3 regions of the Mangrovibacillus cuniculi genome follow, and region 3 is predicted to be linked to each of the others. Evidence: riboswitches for the same ligand, from Rfam matches in the RefSeq annotation. Region 3 holds a riboswitch; each other region holds the start of a gene.
What was found. A riboswitch is a leader RNA that binds a small molecule or an ion and turns the genes downstream of it on or off. The one in region 3 is predicted to bind S-adenosylmethionine.
Positions count from the first base shown of each region.

Region 1: linked by a shared signal. The riboswitch ahead of metK (methionine adenosyltransferase) and the one ahead of G8O30_RS10825 (methionine ABC transporter ATP-binding protein) in region 3 are both predicted to bind S-adenosylmethionine.
Region 2: linked by a shared signal. The riboswitch ahead of G8O30_RS03770 (2,3-diketo-5-methylthiopentyl-1-phosphate enolase) and the one ahead of G8O30_RS10825 (methionine ABC transporter ATP-binding protein) in region 3 are both predicted to bind S-adenosylmethionine.

Region 1 is NZ_CP049742.1:1,977,763-1,980,032, forward strand. It holds gene metK (methionine adenosyltransferase) at 1-1,008, opposite strand, end outside; SAM riboswitch class I at 1,246-1,389, opposite strand; gene pckA (phosphoenolpyruvate carboxykinase (ATP)) at 1,584-2,270, shown strand, end outside.
Region 2 is NZ_CP049742.1:737,422-739,691, forward strand. It holds gene G8O30_RS03765 (pyridoxal phosphate-dependent aminotransferase) at 1-769, shown strand, start outside; SAM riboswitch class I at 833-934, shown strand; gene G8O30_RS03770 (2,3-diketo-5-methylthiopentyl-1-phosphate enolase) at 1,102-2,270, shown strand, end outside.
Region 3 is NZ_CP049742.1:2,090,774-2,093,043, reverse strand. It holds gene G8O30_RS10835 (thioredoxin family protein) at 1-225, shown strand, start outside; gene G8O30_RS10830 (hypothetical protein) at 329-619, shown strand; SAM riboswitch class I at 698-804, shown strand; gene G8O30_RS10825 (methionine ABC transporter ATP-binding protein) at 1,139-2,170, shown strand; gene G8O30_RS10820 (methionine ABC transporter permease) at 2,160-2,270, shown strand, end outside.

The DNA.
Region 1 (2,270 bases), 110 kb from region 3:
ATCAGCAGTACCAGTACCGAATGTATCAATAGAGATAGAAACTGGTTGAGCTACTCCAATTGCGTATGCAAGTTGAACTTCACATTTGTCAGCAAGACCAGCGGCAACGATATTTTTCGCAACATAACGAGCAGCATATGCAGCAGAACGGTCAACTTTCGTTGCGTCCTTACCAGAGAATGCTCCACCACCGTGACGAGCATATCCACCGTACGTATCAACGATGATTTTACGTCCTGTTAGACCAGCATCCCCTTGAGGTCCACCGATTACGAAGCGACCTGTTGGGTTAATGAAGTATTTTGTTTGTTCATCAATTAGCTCAGTAGGTACCACTGGCTCAATAACGAATTCCTTTAGGTTACGTTGAATTTGATCAAGCGTAACTTCTGGATGATGTTGAGTTGAGATAACGATTGTATCAATACGAACAGGATTGTTGTTCTCATCATATTCAACCGTTACTTGTGTTTTACCATCTGGACGTAAGTAAGGAAGAATATCCTCTTTACGAACTTCTGTTAAGCGACGAGCAAGTTTGTGCGCTAAAGAGATTGGTAAAGGCATAAGCTCTTTTGTTTCGTTACAAGCATAACCAAACATTAACCCTTGGTCTCCAGCTCCAATTGCTTCAATTTCTTCGTCAGACATTTGTCCTTCACGAGATTCTAAAGCTTGGTCAACACCCATCGCGATGTCAGCAGATTGCTCATCGATAGAAGTTAAAACTGCACAAGTTTCTGCATCGAAACCATATTTCGCACGTGTGTAACCAATTTCTTTAATTGTTTCACGTACAATTTTAGGAATATCAACATAAGTAGAAGTTGTAATCTCTCCAGATACAAGTACTAAACCAGTTGTTACAGATGTCTCACATGCTACACGAGCGTTAGCATCTTTCGCTAAGATAGCATCTAGAATTGAGTCAGAGATTTGATCACAGATTTTATCAGGATGTCCTTCTGTTACTGACTCAGACGTGAATAAGTGACGTTTCTTTGTCATGGGGTTTCCTCCTAAAGTTCGCTTCCAGGTGTGGAAACGTTAATAATCACGGTACTCATGTCCTTCAGTAGTATGGGGAAAGATGCAATAACTATATACGCATCTGTAATTGATTCGACTACCGGACTTTGGCAAACCTTTGCTACATATATAAGGAAACTCGATAATCATGAGCTATATCCCGTAACAAAAAAAACCCTTCTATCATGAGAGAAAGGTGGTTACCGAAGCCTTTCACTCTTATCGTTCAAGGGGCCGAAGATGTTCTTCTGCACAAGCCTTGCCAGGTTAAGCACCTTTGTTTTATACAAATAATTCTGTTGTATGAAACAGGTTGCTGGGTTTCATAGGGCCTGCCCCTCCACCAACTCAGGATAAGAGTATCCGTTCAATGCTAAATCATATCTTTTTACCTTTTTGATGTCAATAGTTTTAAAGAAAGAACTAGAACCAATTAAAGGCTTAATGTTTTGAACTTTAAAATCAGAAAAAGCATGAACAAATAGTATACACTAATCATATAATTGTGTTATACTATTTAAGAATACTGAAAACGGAAAGGTTGAGTATAAAATATGGTATCTACATTTGCTTCGTTAAATTCCTTATTAAATAAGAAGTCTACCTACCATTCATTGCCTGTAGCAGACTTAGTAGAACATTGTTTACAAAACGGAGAAGCTACTCTTACAAGCACAGGTGCCGTGAGAGCTTTAACTGGTGAGTATACTGGGCGTTCACCAGAAGACAAGTTTATCGTTGTAGACAAACTCTCCGAAAAAACGGTTGATTGGGGAAAGGTAAATCAACCCATAACGGAAGACAAATTTGAACGACTTTATAACGATGTTCTTACTTACTTAGATGCTAAACCATATTTATACCATTTTAATGGCGCTGCTGGCGCACATGTAAGTTATCAAAGTCCTATTTCCGTTGTAACAGAAAAAGCTTGGCATAGTCTTTTCTCTCATCAGCTATTTATCAACGAAGTAGCACCAGATGCTGCATTAGAGCCAATAACTGTTATCAATGCTTGCGGTTTTAAAGCAAACCCTGCTGTTCACGGAACAAATTCCGAAACATTTATCATTCTTTCTTTATCAGAAAGAATTGTCTTAATTGGTGGAACGGAATATGCAGGGGAAATCAAGAAATCCATTTTTTCTGCACTAAATTTCTTTTATCCTTCTATGAATGTCTTTCCTATGCACTGTTCGGCAAATGTAGGTGCAGAAGGCGACGTATCTTTATTCTTTGGA
Region 2 (2,270 bases), 1.4 Mb from region 3:
TGTGTCTTTAGCAAATGCTGAAATGATCCCTATGCCATTGATAGAGGAAAATAATTTTCTCCCTAACTATGATTCTATTTCTGTAAGTGACCTAGAGAGAAGTAAATTATTATTTATCAATTATCCAAATAACCCAACTGGAGCGACGGCGACTAAAGAGTTTTTTGACGAAACAGTTGCATTGGCAAAAAAACATAAGATTGCTGTCATTCATGATTTTGCCTATGGTGCGATTGGTTTTGAAGGGAAGAAGCCTAAAAGTTTTCTTTCTGTAGATGGTGCAAAAGAAGTTGGAGTAGAAGTTTATACTTTATCCAAAACATACAATATGGCTGGATGGAGAGTTGGCTTTATGATTGGCAACCCATCCATCATTGAAGCTGTCGAACTTTTACAGGACCATTTATACGTAAGCTTATTTGGAGCTGTTCAGGAAGCGGCAATAACCGCATTACTAGAAGACCAATCGTGTGTAACGGAATTAGTAGATACGTATGAAAGCAGACGAAACGTTCTAGTTGGTGGGCTAAATGAAATAGGGTGGGAAGTAGAAGCTCCAGCAGGTTCTTTCTTTGCTTGGTTGAAGGTTCCTGACAATTTTACCTCAGTAGAATTTTCTCAAAAATTGTTGCGTGAAGCACATGTTGTTGTAGCTCCAGGAATAGGTTTTGGAGAATATGGTGAAGGGTATGTTCGGGTTGGATTACTTGCTAACGAGGACAGGTTAAGGGAAGCAGTGGAAAGAATTAAAAGGTTAGATATATTCTGAAAAAATAATTGACAGAATCTTCGTTGTTTGTAATAATGCAACCAACAATAAAAATTTATAGAAATCTTATCAAGAGTAGGTGGAGGGACTAGCCCAATGAAGCCCGGCAACCGACCGTTTTTACGGCACGGTGCTAATTCTTGCAGCAACGCTGGGAGATAAGAGAAAGAAACCTTCTCTATCTTTGCGATGAGAAGGTTTTTTTGTTACGTGACATGTAACAACTCATCGCCCGCCACGTGATGTGGCCCGTACTTAGATGAGTATCCTTATTACAAATAATTTTTTTAACTAACTATGAACCATAACTAATCACATCCAGAGGTGAAAGCATGAGTTACATTCAAGCAACATATAAATTTCCCACAAAAGTTGGGGGAACCGAAAGAAAAGCAGAAGGAATCGCACTAGGAATGACGGTAGGTTCTTGGACGGACCTTACAGAAATGGACCAACAACAGCTGTTACGACACAAAGGTAGAGTTGTATCAGTGACAGAAGTAGAAGAAGATAGCAATTTATTTGGAATAGCTATTATAGAATATCCTACCGTGAATTTTTCACCAGATTTACCAGCAATCCTAACAACCATCTTTGGAAAGCTATCACTTGATGGTCAAATTAGATTACAAAACATTTCTTTCTCAAGTGGTCTTGCTGAACAATTTCCAGGTCCAAGATATGGTGTAAAGGGTATTCGTGACATTCTAGGTGTATATGATCGTCCACTTTTAATGAGTATCTTTAAAGGTGTTATTGGTAGAAATCAAGCTTACTTAAACCAACAATTAGAAGCACAATGCTATGGTGGTATGGATTTGGTAAAGGAAGATGAGATTCTCTTTGAAAATGAATTAACTCCCTTTGTCACTAGAATTAAAGAAGGTAATAGAATTACTAAAAAGGCTTATGAAGAGACTGGACACCGAACTTTGTATGCTGTGAATTTAACCGGCAGATCAACAGATTTACTTAACAAAGCAAGATGGGCTAATGAAGCCGGTGCAGATGTGTTGTTATTTAACGTTCATGCGTATGGACTAGATTTGCTGCAAGCTATCCGTGAAGACGAAGAAGTGCATTTGCCGATTATGGCACATCCTGCGGTAGCAGGAGCTATGAGTGGTTCTTCTACTCATGGAATAGATTATTCTATTTCGCTCGGTACATTCATTCGTGCTGCGGGTGCAGATTTTTCATTATTCCCATCTCCATATGGTTCGGTAGCTTTACCGTTTCAAGATGTACAAAACATTGTGTCTAAATTATCAGAAGAAAATGTCTGGAAGCCTACCTTTGCTGTTCCATCGGCGGGTATCCACCCGGGCTTAGTACCAACTTTGGTAAAAGATTTTGGTGTTGATCAAATCATAAATGCAGGTGGGGGAATTCATGGGCATCCACAAGGTGCATTAGCAGGGGTGAAAAGCTTTAAGCAAGCATTGCATGCAACGCTTGCTGGTGAAAGCTTAGAAAATGCGGCAAGTAAACATCGCGAGCT
Region 3 (2,270 bases):
ACTTGTCAGGTTGCTTCCAAAATGCTAGAAGTAGCAAAAGAACTTACTCCCGACTTCATTATTGGAAAAAGCGATTTGAATTTTGTCCCTCTATTAGCTAATAGATACGAGGTAGAGAGTGTACCTTGTCTTATTATTTTCGAAGACGGATACCCTATCGACAAAATTTATGCTTTTCGTTCCGTACCTGACTTACTTGAAAAGCTAAATCGTGAGAAATTATGACACATTTCTCGGGAAATAATTTATTTTGTCGAAATGTTTACAGAGGAACTTTGAGGAATGAAATGGAATTACTCCCATAAACATTGAATAGCGGAGTGAGGAAATGATGGAGAGATGGAAATCCAGTATTAGAGGTAAATGGGTGCTACCTAATTCACCCATAAACGTTTTGTTCCGTTCTGAAAGTAAACAACTATTTATAACATTAGGCAAAGAAGTCGTTTCAGAAAGAGAATATAAAGGAGATGCAGACTGCGTCTTTCAAGGAACGGATCATGAAATATCAGATGTTCTTTCTGGAAACACACTACTTAGCAGATCTTCTTTATCTTTTGAAGGGAAATATCGACAATTTCTAGTGATAGAATCTTTTTTATGGTTAACTAGATTATAAGAAAAATAAATTCGTTGACATGAAAAAGAATAGGATGATATACTCACAATCGTACTTAAATTTAACTTAATAGTTTTTCTCTTATCAAGAGAGGTGGAGGGACGTGCCCGATGAAACCCGGCAACCGTTAACAACTGTTAAAATGGTGCCAATTCACACAAAGCTTATGCTTTGGTAGATGAGAGGAATGGCTTATATATTTATGCCTTCCTACTCATTGTAGGAAGGCATTTTTGTTTGTTACGTGACCTGTAACAACTCATCGTTGACCACGTGATGTGGTCGGCACTTAGATGAGTATCCTTTGAAATGGATAAAGCAATAACTTTGGGTTGGCTATATGATCTAACTGGTCTTTAGCAGACCCTACACACTTTAATTAAATGCACGGTTAAAGCGTTGATTAATACAAGTGATAGGAGAAGTAGTTATATAGATACACATTTCTTATTCAAATTTATTAACGTAAGTTGGGTAATAGTAAATAAACATGCAGAATGAAAAAGAAGGTGAGACAACGTGATTGAAATTAAAAAGGTAACGAAGAGATTTAACACGAAGAATGGTGAGTTACTTGCAGTAGATAACGTAGATTTATCTATTCAGAGTGGAGAGATTTTTGGGATTATTGGATACTCTGGAGCTGGGAAAAGTACATTACTACGTATGTTAAATGGACTAGAAAAACCTACAGAAGGAACTATTTCTGTTTCAGATAAATTAATAAATACGATAAAAGGGACTAAGCTACGAGAAGCAAGACAAGAGATAGGTATGATTTTTCAACATTTCAACCTACTTTGGTCGAGAACAGTAGAAGAAAACATTGCATTTCCTCTTGAAATTGCTGGGGTTCCAAAGTCACAGAGAGATAAGCGTGTACAGGAACTAATTGAATTGGTCGGACTAGGTGGAAGAGGGAGATCTTATCCTTCTCAATTGAGTGGAGGACAGAAGCAACGTGTTGGAATTGCAAGGGCTTTAGCCAACAACCCTAAAGTGCTGCTTTGTGATGAAGCAACGTCGGCGCTTGACCCGGAAACAACGGATTCTATCTTAGACTTGTTATTAAACATTAACCAACAGTTAGGGTTAACCGTTGTGTTAATTACACATGAAATGCATGTTATTAAAAAAATCTGTCACAGAGTAGCGGTAATGGAAAATGGGAAGGTAGCAGAACTAGGTGATGTTATCGATGTGTTTGAAAATCCTCAAAAAGAAGTTACGAAACGTTTTGTTAGACAGGTAGTCGATGTAGAAGATGATTCACTTGAAACTTTTACTCATCTAAAAGAAAAATATCCAGAAGGACATATCTGGAAGCTTACTTTTAAACGTTCCATTGTAGAGCAACCTGTATTAACAGATTTCATTCGACAATTTGATGTGACAGCTAACATTGTTCAAGGAAATGTTTCTCAAACGAAAAATGGCGCTTTCGGAGAGTTGTTCTTACATGTAAGTGGAGTGAATTCTGTATTGAATGAAGCGTTGACTTACCTTCAAGAGAAAGGTGTTCAAGTGGAGGTGATGTCAGATGTTAACTAATATGTTTCCAAATGTAGATGTAGAGAAACTATGGGAAGCTACATTAGAAACTTTATATATGACTGGAATGTCAGTAGTAATAACGTTTATTTTAGGTACA